DNA from 3 places in the Pantoea sp. X-Soil-YNGN-785 genome. Region 1 is predicted to be linked to each of the others. Evidence: predicted binding sites of a transcription regulator. Region 1 holds the regulator's gene; each other region holds the start of a gene.
The links. Region 1 encodes PurR, which represses purine synthesis genes. Its sites were predicted from a motif close to CANGCAAACGTTTGCNTG; they were not measured.
Positions count from the first base shown of each region.

Region 2: guaD (guanine deaminase) is a predicted target of PurR. The motif match lies at 1,990-2,007, and genes of this name have one in related genera.
Region 3: gcvT (glycine cleavage system aminomethyltransferase GcvT) is a predicted target of PurR. The motif match lies at 2,538-2,555, and genes of this name have one in related genera.

Region 1 covers NZ_AP035942.1:1,816,728-1,821,690, reverse strand. The annotation lists gene AC6I8E_RS08430 (C40 family peptidase) at 334-1,143, shown strand; gene cydH (cytochrome bd-I oxidase subunit CydH) at 1,191-1,280, opposite strand; gene purR (HTH-type transcriptional repressor PurR) at 1,562-2,587, shown strand; gene punR (DNA-binding transcriptional activator PunR) at 2,584-3,489, opposite strand; gene punC (purine nucleoside transporter PunC) at 3,597-4,799, shown strand.
Region 2 covers NZ_AP035942.1:2,023,749-2,028,711, forward strand. The annotation lists gene xdhA (xanthine dehydrogenase small subunit) at 1-483, opposite strand, end outside; gene guaD (guanine deaminase) at 480-1,808, opposite strand; gene ydfG (bifunctional NADP-dependent 3-hydroxy acid dehydrogenase/3-hydroxypropionate dehydrogenase YdfG) at 2,211-2,957, shown strand; gene AC6I8E_RS09435 (YnfA family protein) at 2,989-3,315, opposite strand; gene AC6I8E_RS09440 (DUF1283 family protein) at 3,449-3,772, shown strand; gene AC6I8E_RS09445 (DUF1161 domain-containing protein) at 3,818-4,114, shown strand; gene AC6I8E_RS09450 (MDR family MFS transporter) at 4,154-4,963, opposite strand, start outside.
Region 3 covers NZ_AP035942.1:3,244,469-3,249,431, reverse strand. The annotation lists gene ubiH (2-octaprenyl-6-methoxyphenyl hydroxylase) at 1-960, shown strand, start outside; gene ubiI (FAD-dependent 2-octaprenylphenol hydroxylase) at 974-2,176, shown strand; gene gcvT (glycine cleavage system aminomethyltransferase GcvT) at 2,610-3,707, shown strand; gene gcvH (glycine cleavage system protein GcvH) at 3,731-4,117, shown strand; gene gcvP (aminomethyl-transferring glycine dehydrogenase) at 4,198-4,963, shown strand, end outside.

The sequences.
Region 1 (4,963 bases):
TTATTGTAGCGACTTCACAGCGTGACTGAAAATGAGATTTTGCTCCCTGCCCGATTAAATGACCATCATTGTTAAGTCCCGTGCGCAGGACATTTAACTTCAGGTATTAACAGCTGGTAACAGTTTAATAATTCGTAATAATTCCGTTGGTATAACATGCTGAAAATGTTCATTTTCAGTGCAATCACGTGGGCTGCAAAGATTAACATTAAAAGGCATTACAGTTTTTAAGCGAACTGGACTAGAATGGCCTGGGCACTGATCCTGGATCAGATTAATCTCAACTTTGTCGCGGTGCGTAGTGGCCCTGACAACTTAACTAATTAATGGACTATGCGTTTAATCATTACGCTTTTTATGCTGGCCTTTGCGCAACTGTTTTTCAACATCGCCGCTGCGTCGCCTCACGCGCCGGTGAACGTCAATACGCATAAAGCAGAGAAAAAGAGTGCGCGCGACGATGAACGCCGCAAGCGTCGCCCGGTAAAAACGGTGACGAAAAAAACTCGTCTCAGCCCTGACCAAAAACTTAAAACGAAAAAACAGAAAAAAGTCGAACTCACTGCTAATCAGACGCCTGCTAAGAAGACCTCGCTCAAAACCGCCCGTATCAGCAAAAGCAAAGAAAAAAATAAAGAGAAGAAACGCTATGGGCATCAGCGCCAGCTGAAAACCGCTGAGGTCACCACCCGCGAGCCAGGCACGATTAAAATGAGCAAATCCCACCGCCAGCGCTATCAGAAGGCGCGTGAGACTGCAATGACCAAGCTGATGGGGCAGTTGGGTAAACCCTATCAGTGGGGCGGCACCTCTCCACATACCGGTTTCGATTGCAGCGGTCTGGTCTGGTATGCCTATAAAGACCTGGTGAAATTTAAGATCCCGCGTACCGCTAACGAGATGTATCACCTGCGTGACGCCGCGCCGATCAAGCGTGAGTCGCTGGAGAAAGGCGATCTGGTCTTCTTCCGTATTAATGGCCGCGGCACAGCGGACCACGTCGGCGTTTATTTGGGCGATGGCAAGTTTATTCAGTCGCCACGTACCGGCAAAGATATTCAGATCAGTGCATTAGGGGAAGATTACTGGCAGCGCCACTATATTGGTGCCCGTCGGGTGATGACGCCGAAAACGATACGCTGAGCAGCAGAACAGTCAGAAAAAAGCCGGGATAATCCCGGCTTTTTTTATTAGTGCAGAATGGCAGTAAAACTAAAGGCCACAATCATCAGCAGACAGCCGACAGTGGTCATCAAAGCCAGTTTCAAATCGGTACTCATTGCTTGCTCCTTAGTCACACACTTTGCAGGGATATGGCATTTTCCCACAGGGTCCGGTAAAAATCTCGTTTTATCCGTTCAGCCTTGTTAGAATCCCGCCTTTGTTGCGCAACGCGCGCAACCCTGATTCCGTTTGCGCATCTTTTCTGGCGTTTTTTCTCCGCCAGCGGCCTGTTTACCGGCCAGAAAAGCCGCATTTTTGCGGAAAAAACCCTGAGCAGACGCAAACGTTTAACATTACGCTTATCATAGAGTTAGGTAAGCACTGGAGTCCGATTTTCATGGCAACAATTAAAGATGTGGCGAAACGCGCTGGCGTCTCAACGACCACCGTTTCGCACGTCATCAATAAAACCCGCTTTGTCGCTGAAGAAACACGCGAGGCGGTCTGGCAGGCAATTAAGGAACTGCACTACTCGCCAAGTGCTGTGGCGCGCAGCCTGAAAGTAAACCACACCAAAACGCTGGGCCTGCTTGCCACCTCCAGCGAAGCGCCCTATTTCGCTGAAATTATTGAAGCGGTTGAAAACCACTGTTTTGACAAAGGCTATACGCTGATTTTGGGTAATGCGCATAACGATCTCCAAAAACAGCGCGCCTATCTCAGCATGATGGCGCAGAAGCGCGTCGATGGTCTGCTGGTGATGTGCTCTGAGTATCCGGACGATCTGCTGCAGATGCTGGAAGAGAACCGCAATATCCCGATGGTGGTGATGGACTGGGGCGAATCGCGCGCCGACTTTACTGATACAGTTCTCGATAACGCCTTCCAGGGCGGCTATCTGGCGGGACGTTATCTGATTGAACGCGGACACCGTGATATTGGTGCTATCCCCGGTCAGATGGAGCGCAATACCGGCGGCGGACGCCATGCCGGTTTTCTGAAGGCGCTGGAAGAAGCGGGTATTCAGCCGCGTGCCGAGTGGATTGTACAGGGTGACTTTGAGCCGGAGTCAGGCTATCAGGCGATGCAGCAGATCCTGTCACAGAAACAACGCCCTACGGCGGTGTTCTGCGGCGGTGACATCATGGCGATGGGGGCCATTTGCGCCGCCGACGAGATGGGTTTGCGCGTACCGCAGGATATTTCGATCATCGGCTATGACAATGTGCGCAACGCCCGCTATTTCGCCCCTGCCCTGACCACGGTGCATCAGCCAAAAGCCCAGCTGGGTGAGAAAGCGCTGGATATGCTGCTTGACCGCATCACCAGTAAGCGCGAAGTGTCACAAACGATTGAAGTCCATCCGACGCTGATTGAGCGCCGTTCAGTGGCAGATGGTCCGTTCCGCGACTATCGCCGCTAATCCTCGCTTAACCACTCCTGATTAAGCGTTTGCGCATCACCCAGATAGCTGAGCAACCAGCCTGTCGCCGGTGATGCGCGATCTTCTGCCCAGCTGACGCAACAGGGGCTATCCGGAAATGCCACCGGCAGCGTCAGTTCGACCAGCTCGCCGCTGTCGAGCAGTGGTCTGGCCAGATGACCCGGCACCATCGCCACACACAAGCCTGCCTGCACGCACTCCAGTCCGGTTTGCCACTCCGGCACCACCAGCCTGCGCTGGTTATCCAGCGTCCATGTCATACGACGCGGCAGTGCGCGTGATGTATCTTCCAGCACCAGTGACGGCCAGCTACGCAGCGTGTCATCATCGATCTGGTTCGCCTGAGTCAGAGGATGATCGGGCGCGACCACGCAGCGCCAGTTGAGCGTACCCATATCTCGAAATGCAAACCGTCCGCCTACCGGAATCGCCTGGGTGGCCCCAATCGCAACTTCCACCCGACCGTCGGCCAGTGCATCCCAGACGCCGTTAAAGACTTCATAGCTGATGATCAGTTCCATATCGGGGAAGTGGCGATAGAAGTCTTTGACCAGCTGCCGGGTGCGTTGAGGTTTGGCGATGCGGTCAACGGCAATGCTGAGCTGCCCGCGCCAGCCGTTGGCCAGCTGCTGACACTGACGCCGGGTGGCAAGCATTTTTTTGATGACGCTGCGCCCTTCCCGAACAAAATGTTCGCCTGCTGGCGTCAGCACCACTTCGCGATGCTGGCGTTCGAACAGCGGCACTGCCAGCCAGTTCTCCAGCTGACGCACCGTGTAGCTGATGGCAGAGGGCACCCGATGCAGCTCCTGAGCAGCGGCGCTGAAGCTGCCCCCGCGGGCGACCGCGTCAACGACCTCTAATGCATATTCTGACCACATAATCTGCCTTCAAAAATTTTAACAGCAATCGGCAAATATTACCGTTTCACAGCGGCAAACGCACCTTTTACACTCTGCCGCGTTCATCCTGCAAAAATGAGAATGAGATGTTGTCGAATAAAGGATTTATGCCCTACCTTGCCCTGCTGAGCATGCTCGGCTTTTTAGCCACAGATATGTACCTGCCCGCCTTTGGTGCGATGCAGCAAACGTTTAATACCTCGCCGGGCCTGATCAGCGCCAGTATGAGTCTCTTTCTGGCGGGTTTCGCCTGTGGGCAGCTCTTCTGGGGACCGCTTTCCGATCGCATTGGACGTAAACCGGTGCTGCTGGCCGGACTGGCCATGTTTGGCATCGGCTGTGCGGGCATGCTGTGGGTGAATGATATCACTCTGATGCTGGCGCTGCGCTTTGTGCAGGCGATTGGCGTCTGTGCTGCGGCCGTGAGCTGGCAGGCACTGGTAGTGGATCGCTATCCTGCCGCGCGCGCTAACAAAGTCTTTGCCACGATTATGCCGCTGGTTGCGCTCTCCCCGGCGCTGGCCCCGTTGCTGGGTGCCTGGCTCATCGGCCATTTCCACTGGCGTTCGATTTTCCTGGTGCTGACGCTGATTGCGGTGGCGTTGATTCTGACCACGCTGCGCCTGCCCACCGTACGCCAGGAAGCACGCGAGAAAGGAGCCCAGCCTGGCTTTTTCACTCTGCTGAAATCACGGGTTTACAGCGGCAACGTGCTGGTCTACTCCGCCTGTTCAGCCAGTTTTTTTGCCTGGCTGACCGGCTCGCCGTTTATTCTGGCGGATCTGGGCCTTTCACCCGCCGATATCGGCCTGAGTTATGTGCCCCAGACGCTCGCCTTTTTGATTGGTGGATTCGGCTGTCGTGCCCTTCTTAACCGCTTTAATGGCGCTCAGCTGTTACCGTGGCTGCTGGGCATTTACAGCCTGAGCATTCTGGCGCTGTTTGCCGTCGCGCTGTCAGGCGGCAGCACGCTGGTGAGCCTGATGGTGCCGTTCTGCGGTATGGCGCTGGCTAACGGTGCGATCTATCCAATCGTGGTTTCCAGTGCGCTGACGCCCTTCCCGCACGCCACCGGTAAAGCGGCCGCATTGCAGAACACTTTACAGCTAGGACTCTGCTTCGCTGCAAGCCTGGCAGTCTCTGCCGGATTAACGCATGCACTGTTTACCACTACGCTGATGATGACGGTGACGATTCTGCTGGCGCTGGTGGGTTACGTCATACAGCGTACCGCAAGCGCACAAACTGTTGTTGCCTCCGCGCAACCTGCCTGCCAGGATAATCACTGACACACTGACTTTTTCGTTAGCCTCCTAACAATAAGTCATTGAATATTGACCCGCGTGAGCATATACTCATCCGGGTCAACAAATCTGTAATAAATCAACAATATAATAACGTAATAATCTGATTGGCACCCTGTTGCCGGGACGGTATTCGCGCGCGTTATTCT
Region 2 (4,963 bases), 210 kb from region 1:
GACCGGCTGCGAGCAGAGCTGTTCTGCGGCTGCCATGATTGGCCGGTAGCCGGTGCAGCGGCAGAGGTTGCCCGCCAGCGCGGTTTCCGCCTGATGCCGATCCCAGCCCGCTGCTTTTTTTTGCAGGCTGAACAGCGACATCACAAAGCCTGGCGTACAGAACCCGCATTGTGAACCGTGGCAGTCAACCATCGCCTGCTGCGCCGGATGCAGTGCGCGACCGTGACGCAGATCCTCAACCGTGATCAGCTGCTTGCCCTGTAAGGCGGAGACCAGCGTCAGGCAGCTGTTGACCGTTTCATACTGCATCTCTCCCTCAACAGCTTTGCCCAGCGTGACGCTACAGGCACCGCAGTCGCCGGAGGCACAGCCCTCTTTGGTGCCAGGCCGATGCTGACGGGTGCGCAGATAGTTAAGCACGGTGAGATTCGGGTCGAGCGCGTCTTCGCTGACCAGCTGATTGTTTAACAGAAACTGGATCATGCGGCTTGCTCCTGTGCATCGCGCTGCCAGACCGGACGACCGCCGACCCAGGTCTGGGCAATGTTGCGGTCGTCGCCCAGCGTCATTAATACGAACAGCTTTTCCCAGATATCTTTGCTGTTGCCGATGCGGAGTTGCTGCAGCGCAGAGACTGCCGGATCGAGCACCACAAAGTCCGCCTCTTTGCCGACGCTGAAATTACCGATTTCATGGTCGAGATCCAGCGCACGCGCCCCGCCCAGCGTGGCGTGATAAAAGGCTTCGGCGGCGCTGAGCCGGTAGTGCTGCAGCTGGCCCACCTTGTAGGCTTCGCCCAGTGTCTGCAGCATATTAAAAGTGGTGCCTGCGCCGACATCGGTGCCAATACCGACTATCACGCCCTGCTGCCAGCTGCGTTTGATGTTAAACAGGCCGCTGCCGAGGAACAGATTTGAGGTGGGACAGAAGGCAATAGAAGAATCGGTGTCGTGCAGACACTGCCACTCTTTATCTTCCAGATGCAGGCAGTGCGCAAAGACGCTGCGGCGACCGGTCAGCTCGTGATGATGATAAACATCCAGATAACCCTCGCGCTCCGGGAACAGTTCTTTCACCCAGGCAACCTCCTGCGGGTTTTCGCTGAGATGGGTGTGCAGCCAGGTATCCGGGAACGCCTGACGCAGCTGCTGCACTTTTTCCAGCAGCTGCGGGGATGAGGTCGGCGCAAAGCGCGGCGTCAGCGCATAATTCAGCCGTCCACGTTTGTGCCAGCGCTCAATCAGCGCCCGCGTCTGCTGGTAGCTCTGTTCCGGGGTTTCGATGAGATTGTCGGGCGCATTGCGATCCATCATCACTTTGCCGGCAATCAGCCGCATGTTCAGGGCTTCGGCGGCGCTGAACAGCGCGTCGACGGATTGCGGATGTACGGTGCCAAACACCAGCGCGCTGGTGGTGCCGTTGGAGAGCAGCTGATGCAGGAAAAAGGCGGACATCTTTGCCGCGTGATCCGGGCAGTGATACTGCGCTTCAACCGGGAAAGTGTAGTGATTCAGCCACTCCAGCAGCTGTTCGCCAAAGGCACCAATCATCTCCGTCTGCGGATAGTGAATATGGGTATCGACAAAGCCCGGCACAATCAGCTTGCCACGCATATCGGTCACGGGATGACCTGCCAGCTTCGCCTCGCTGTTCTCCCAGCTATCCAGCCCAATTACGTGTCCGTCACGCAGCAGCAGCACCCCATCCTCCAGATAGCGAGCCTTTCCGGTCAAATCGTCGGGATGATTCACCACGCCAGTGAAGTCAAAGAAGCTGGCGCGTATCGCCGTATCGGTTGCTGATAGCATGGTATGTCCTTTCTGAAAGCGCGATTGATTATCTGCAGAGGAATCTCTATTAAAAACCCTGCAACCTGCGTGCCAGATCTGGAATCCAATAAAAACCTTAAATATCAGTATATTAATAAAAATAACAGGGTGTTGCGCAACAAAAGTGGCCTCCGGCAGCGTCGCAACCGTTTGCGGAGCCGATGCAAACGGTTGCGATGCGATATCGCGCAGACAGGTTAACCTGAGTATGGCCTGCAACCCGACAATCCGCCCTTTTACGGTGCAGGCTGCTCTGAAAAGGCGCAGTGGGATACCCGTTAAAATCCGTTTACAGGCCAGTCTGCTTTTCCACGCGCAGAAGCAGAAATGAAATGCTATGGTGAAGCCATCGACTCTGAAAATGGCATAAGGAACAGTGAGATGATTATTTTTGTCACCGGCGCGACCGCTGGTTTTGGTGAAAGCATCACCCGCCGCTTTATTGAGAACGGTCATAAAGTGATCGCCACCGGACGCCGCGCGGAACGTCTGAAAGCGCTGAAGGATGAGCTGGGCGACAGCCTCTATACCGTGCAGCTGGATGTGCGTAACCGTGCCGTTATTGAAGAGGCGGTGGCACAGTTACCGGCAGAATGGCGCAATATTGACGTACTGGTTAACAACGCCGGTCTGGCGCTGGGCATTGAGCCTGCGCACAAGGCTAACGTCGAAGACTGGGAAAATATGATCGACACCAACACTAAGGGGCTGGTCTATATGACCCGCGCCCTGCTGCCACAGATGGTGGAGCGGGATGTGGGTCATATCATCAATATCGGTTCCATTGCCGGCAGCTGGCCGTATGCCGGGGGCAACGTTTACGGAGCGACCAAAGCCTTTGTGCGTCAGTTCAGCCTGAACCTGCGTACCGATCTGCACGGCACCGCGCTGCGTGTGACCGACATTGAGCCGGGTCTGGTTGGTGGTACCGAATTTTCCAACGTGCGCTTTAAAGGCGATGATGACAAAGCCGGTCAGGTCTATGAGGGCGCTACCGCTCTGACGCCGGAAGATGTGACTGAAGCGGTCTGGTGGGTCGCCACACTGCCTAAGCATGTCAATATCAATAGCCTGGAAATGATGCCGGTCAGCCAGACGCTGGCGGGCCTGAAAGTGCATAAGCCCTAAGCCTCTGCCGCGCCAGCCATCACGGCTGGCGCTAGCCGCGTCCCCAGCCCAGCACGATGATCAGCATGCCGCTGAAGGCAATCAATGCACCGCTCCAGTCCCACGCACTTAACTTCACGCCATCCACCACCCGTAACCAGAGCAGTGCGGTCAGCACATAGACACCGCCATAAGCGGCATAGACCCGTCCACTGGCGGCAGGATGCAGCGTCAGCAGCCAGACAAACAGCGCCAGACTCGCCGCGGCGGGCAGTAACAGCCACGCCGATCCCCCTTTTTTAAGCCATAGCCACGGCAGAAAGCAGCCGGTGATCTCCGCCAGCGCGGTAATAAAAAAAAGCAAGGCGGTCTTAATCAGCACTCTTACCTCTCCTGAACGTAAACAAACGACTCACCCCTGGTGAGCAAAGAAACGGCGATGATATACTATGAGTACTCGCTGCAACAGCCGTCCCGGATGGCGATGTTTGCGTTAACTAAAGGAAATTGTGATGAAAAAAATGATCCCTGCCGTGCTGATGGTGCTGCTCTCCACAACGGCGTTGACTGCCACTGCGAATACTAATCGTCTGATCATTGAAGATGGCAGTTCTGCGCTGAGCAATGAAGCAGCGCGTCAGGACAAAGAGCAATGGAATGACACGCGTATGCTGCGCAACAAAGTGAACACCCGCGTCGAAAAAGAGTTTGATAAAACCGATCGCGCCTTTGATACCCGCGACAAGTGCGAGCAGAGCCTCAATCTCAACGCGTACTGGGAACCTAACACCCTGCGTTGTCTGGACCGCCGTTCAGGTCGCCCGGTAGCGCCGTAAATTTGAGCTATAGTAATGACGGACGACTAACATAAGGAAGACGTGATGAAGCTACAGAGGGTTTTGTTAAGCGCGGCGTTATTTGCTCTGCCGCTGATGGCGCAGGCATCCTGCGAATCGGTAAAAGCCGATATCAGCCAGAAGATTATTCAGAACGGCGTACCTGAATCGGGTTTTAGTCTCGATATCGTTGCCAACGATCAGGTCGATCAGGCGGGCGGTCAGGTCGTTGGACATTGTGAAAACGACACACAAAAGATTGTTTACAAGCGTACAGGCCGTGACGATGAAGCCAGCGTCCCAGCCAGTGCCGGCAGTTCTCAGGACGCGCCAGCACAGTAGTGAGCACCAAACCAGGGCGATATCCTGTCGCCCTGCCCGTTATTCCGCCTGTTCCGGCCGCTGACGCGGCATCATCCATGCCACTCCCACCGCAAACAGAGCAATCACCAGGGCTACCACGAATACCCAATGCAGGGATGCGGCTATCGCTGCGACCATCTGCTGCAGGTTTTCCGGCTGTAACTGCTGGCGGCTGGGCTCGGACATAATCTGCTGCACCGGATCCTGCACCTGTGGCAGACGCCACTGCAGATTAAGATTCAGCACCGCCCCCATAATCGCCGTCCCTACCGCCGAACCCATCATCCGGCTGAACATAATAGAGGCGGTACAGATGCCCCGGATCTGGTAATCCGCCTGGTTCTGCACAGAGACCAGGAAGGTGGTGCTGGTCATCCCCATGCCGGTGCCGATCAAAAACGCCGTGAAGCCCGCCTGATAGAGGGAGCTGGCGGGCTGCAGGAACAGCAACAGGGCGCTGCCGGCGACCAGCAGCAGCGCGCCGAGCTGGGCAGTAAAGCGGTAGGAGGTGTGCAGCATCAATCTGCCACTCAGCGTGCTGGCCAGCGGCCAGCCAATCGACATCATTGCCAGCACACTGCCCGCCTGTAACGGTGAGCCGCCGCTGATCCCCTGAATCCAGGTGGGCAGAAACGCGCTGATGCCCATCATCGCCGCCCCGATAATCAGGTTACCCGCATTGCCTGCCACAATTAGCCGGCTGCGCCAGATCACCAGCGGAAACAACGGTGCCGCAGCACGCTGCTCGTGACGCTTGAGCTGCCAGCCCGCGAACAGAGAGAAAAGCAGGAACGGCACCAGCCAGAGGCCCAGCTGTTCCGCCTGCAA
Region 3 (4,963 bases), 1.4 Mb from region 1:
ACCCCGATTACCGATATCCATGTTTCCGACCGCGGGCACGCTGGCTTTGTATCGCTGGCAGCGGCTGATTACGCGATTCCGGCGCTGGGACAGGTGGTTGAACTGTTTGACGTCGGTCAGCGGCTGTTTGCTGAACTGAAAAAAGCGCCAGGCGTGACGCTGCGCTGTCCGGCGCGCGTCACGCATGCCCAACGCAGCGAGCAGCAGGTAGAGGTGACGCTGGACAGTGGCGAGCAACTCAGCGGCAAACTGCTGGTGGCGGCGGATGGCACGCGATCTGCGCTGGCCGCCTCGTGCGGTATCCAGTGGCAACGGGACGACTATCAGCAGCTCGCCGTGATTGCCAATGTCACCACTGCGTTGCCTCATCAGGGTCGGGCATTCGAGCGTTTCACCGAACATGGCCCGCTGGCGTTGCTGCCGATGTCCGGCAACCGTCTGTCACTGGTCTGGTGTCATCCGCTTTCGCAGCGTGAACGCATTGAGCAGTGGAGCGAGGCCGAATTCCTGAGCCAGCTTCAGCGTGCCTTTGGCTGGCGCCTGGGCAAATTCACCCACACCGGTCAGCGTGAATATTACCCGCTGGCACTCCACCGGGCGATCTCGCCCGTGACCCACCGCGTGGCGGTGGTGGGCAATGCAGCGCAGACGCTGCATCCGATTGCCGGACAGGGCTTCAATCTTGGCCTGCGGGATGTGATGTCGCTGGCCGAAACCCTGGCCGCCGCCCATCGCCAGCAGCAGGACCCCGGCAGCTATGCGGTGCTGAACAATTACCAGCAGCGTCGTCAGCCCGACCGCGCCGCGACTATCGGTATTACCGACGGTCTGGTTCGTGTCTTTGCGAATCGCTATGGCCCGATGGTGGCCGGTCGCAACCTGGGTCTGCTGGCGATGGATCATCTGCCGTGGTTACGAAATCAACTGGCTGAGCGTACGCTTGGCTGGGTTAAGCGTTAATAAAGAGGCTCAGATGCAAACTTTTGATGTGGTGATTGCCGGTGGCGGTATGGTGGGGCTGGCGGTGGCCTGCGGCTTGCAGGGCAGCGGGCTGCGCATCGCCGTGCTGGAAAAATCGCCGGAGCCACCGCTGGCGCTGAGTGCGTCTCCGTCCATTCGCGTGTCGGCAATCAATGCTGCCAGCGAACGGCTGCTGCAGAAGCTGGATGTCTGGTCGACCATTCTCTCGCTGCGCTGCCGCGCATATCACGGCATGGAAGTGTGGGATAAGGACAGTTTCGGCACCATCGCCTTTGATGATGAGCAGCAGGGCCTGTCGCATCTGGGCCATATCATCGAAAATCCGGTGATTCATAACGCGCTCTGGCAACGCGCCAGCGCCTGCAGTGACGTAACGCTGATGGCACCCTCGCAGTTACAGCAGGTGGCATTTGGCGACAACGAAGCCTTTATTACTCTGCAGGATGGCAGCATGTTAAGCGCGCGATTAATGATTGCCGCTGACGGGGCTAACTCCTGGCTGCGCAACAAAGCCGACATTCCGCTGACCTTCTGGGATTACGATCACCATGCGTTAGTGGCTAACGTCCGCACTGAGAAGCCTCACGATGCGGTAGCGCGCCAGGTGTTCCACGGCGACGGCATTCTGGCTTTCCTGCCGATGCAGGATCCCCATCTGAGCTCCATCGTCTGGTCGCTCTCGCCGCAGGAAGCGAGTCGTCTGGAAACCATGCCAGACGCGCTGTTCAATCAGCAGCTCTCGGTGGCGTTTGATATGCGCCTTGGCCTGTGCCAGCTCGAGAGCGAGCGTAAGTCGTTCCCGCTGGTGGCGCGCTATGCCCGCAACTTTGCGGCACACCGTCTGGCGCTGGTGGGCGATGCGGCCCACACCATTCATCCACTGGCGGGTCAGGGCGTTAACCTTGGCTTTATGGATGCCGCCGAATTGATTGGTGAAATTCGCCGTCTGCATCAGCAGGGTAAAGATATTGGTCAGCACCTTTATCTGCGTCGCTACGAGCGCAGCCGTAAGCACAGTGCTGCCATGATGCTGGCGGGAATGCAGGGCTTCCGTGAAATGTTCGCCGGTAATAATCCGGCAAAAAAACTGCTGCGCGATGTCGGTCTGAAACTGGCCGATCGCCTGCCTGGGGTAAAACCCATGATGCTGAAGCAGGCGATGGGCCTGAATGATTTGCCCGCCTGGCTACGCTAAATCCACACCTTCTGATAAGCCAGCATCTGCTGGCTTTTTTTATCCCTTAACCCCTCTGCACCACCAAAAGGCAACGCTGCACCATCAGGGATCTTCGTTTGATTTATTCTAATTTTGCGGCCGAATTCGCATTACTTTTTCTCATTCATCTCCTGGCAGGGTGCGGAATTTTTTTAACATCCTGAATGCCATCCCGCATAAATTTGCTGCGTATATTTAAAAGCCCTGCATTTATTGCGCGATTAATCACAAAATTGCAGTTTTTTATCCTGTGGTCAGTTGTTCCTGGTTAGGCTGTGCATCTGCTTTCGACCCCGGTTTGCTTATGGTTAATCGTCAGATTCGGTGGTAACGTCAGCCGTAAGAGAACGTTTGCGTCCGGCCCTTAATTCCGGCGCACTTTTGCACTCAACCGCTTCTGCACAGGATGGTTATGACTCAGCAAACACCTCTGTTTGAACAGCATCAGGCCTGCGGTGCCCGCATGGTAGATTTTCATGGCTGGATGATGCCGCTGCACTATGGCTCCCAGATGGATGAACATCATGTGGTGCGCAGCGACGCCGGTATGTTTGATGTCTCTCACATGACCATTGTTGACCTGACAGGTCCGCGTACCCGCGAATTCCTGCGCTACCTGCTGGCAAATGATGTGGCAAAACTGACGCAGCCGGGTAAAGCGCTCTACACCGGCATGCTGAATGCTTCAGGTGGCGTCATTGATGATTTAATTGTTTACTTTATGAGCGAAACGTTCTTCAGGCTGGTGGTGAACTCCGCGACCCGTGAGAAGGACCTCGCCTGGATTACCCAACACGCAGAGGGCTATGGCATTACGCTCACCGAACGTGATGACCTGGCGCTGATTGCCGTGCAAGGGCCGCAGGCGCAGCAGAAAGCGCAGACCCTGTTCAGCGAAGAACAGCGTCTGGCTGTCGCTGGCATGAAGCCGTTTTTCGGTGTGCAGTCAGGTGACCTGTTTATCGCTACGACCGGCTACACCGGCGAAGCGGGCTATGAAATTGCGATGCCCGCAGAAGAAGCGGCCAATTTCTGGCAGCGTCTGCTGGCCGCTGGTGTAAAACCGGCTGGCCTTGGCGCACGCGATACGCTGCGTCTGGAGGCGGGTATGAATCTTTATGGTCAGGAGATGGATGAAGGCGTGTCACCGCTGGCCGCCAACATGGGCTGGACCGTCTGCTGGGAACCCGCCGATCGCGATTTCATCGGCCGGGAAGCGCTGGAACTGCAGCGTGAACGTGGCACCGAAAAACTGGTGGGGCTGATCCTCACAGAAAAAGGGGTGCTGCGTAACGGCCAGCCGGTGCGTTTCACCGATGACCAGGGGCAGTTGCAGGAAGGCATCATCACCAGTGGTTCTTTCTCACCGACGCTGGGTTACAGCATCGCCCTGGCGCGTGTTCCAGCCTCTATCGGCAGCACTGCCATCGTTGAGATCCGTAACCGCCAGATGCCGGTTCAGGTTACCCGTCCCGTTTTTGTCCGCGCCGGTAAACCGGTCGCCCAGTAAATTTTATTCAGGAGAAATGGCCAATGAGCAATGTGCCGAATACGTTGAAGTACCGCGACAGCCACGAATGGGTGCGCAAAGAAGCTGATGGCAGCTACACGGTGGGGATTACGGAACATGCGCAGGAGTTACTGGGCGACATGGTGTTTGTTGATCTGCCTGAAGTGGGCGCGACGTTTGCTGCCGGTGAAGAGTGCGCGGTGGCTGAATCCGTTAAAGCAGCCTCAGACATCTATGCGCCGATCAGCGGTGAGATTGTGGCGGTCAACGAAGCGCTGACCGACTCGCCGGAGCAGGTCAACAGCGAGCCTTATGACGGCGGCTGGTTATTCAAAATCAAAGCCAGCGACGCGTCTGAAATCGACACGTTGCTGGATGCGGATGCTTACAAAGCCTCCATCGACGAGTAGTCGTCAGGCGGCCTCGTGCAGAGGCCGCAGATTTCTGTTTGCTCTCCGGTTCCCCCAGCCCGATTCAGGATTTACTGCTAATGACTCAGACTCTCAGCCAGCTTGAACACAACGGTGCATTCATTGAGCGCCATATTGGTCCTTCACCTGAGCAGCAGGCGCAGATGCTTGACGCGATTGGTGCCCGTTCGCTGGACGCGTTAATCAGCACGATTGTGCCGGCAGACATTCAGCTGCCTGGCCCGCCCGCGGTGGGCGAAGCCGCTACGGAACAGCAGGCGCTGGCCGAACTGAAAGCCATTGCCAGCCAGAATCTGCGGTACAAATCCTGGATAGGTATGGGATACAGCGCGGTCATCACCCCGCCGGTCATCCTGCGTAACATGCTGGAGAATCCGGGCTGGTACACCGCCTATACGCCGTATCAGCCTGAAGTTTCACAAGGCCGTCTGGAAGCGCTGCTGAACTTTCAGCAGCTGACGCTGGATCTCACCGGCATGGATATCGCGTCCGCCTCGCTGCTGGATGAAGCCACTGCCGCCGCCGAAGCGATGGCAATGGCAAAACGCGTCAGTAAGCTCAAAAACGCCAATAAATTCTTCATTGCCGACGATATTCATCCGCAGACGCTGGATGTGGTCCGTACCCGTGCGGAGACGTTCGGCTTCGAACTGATCATCGACAGCGCCGACAAGGCATCCGATCACGACGACCTGTTTGGCGTGCTGCTGCAACAGGTGGGCACAACGGGTGAAGCGCACGATTACAGCGCGCTGATTGCCGGGCTGAAAGCACGCAAAGTCGTAGTCAGCATGGCGGCGGACTTTATGTCGCTGGTGTTACTGG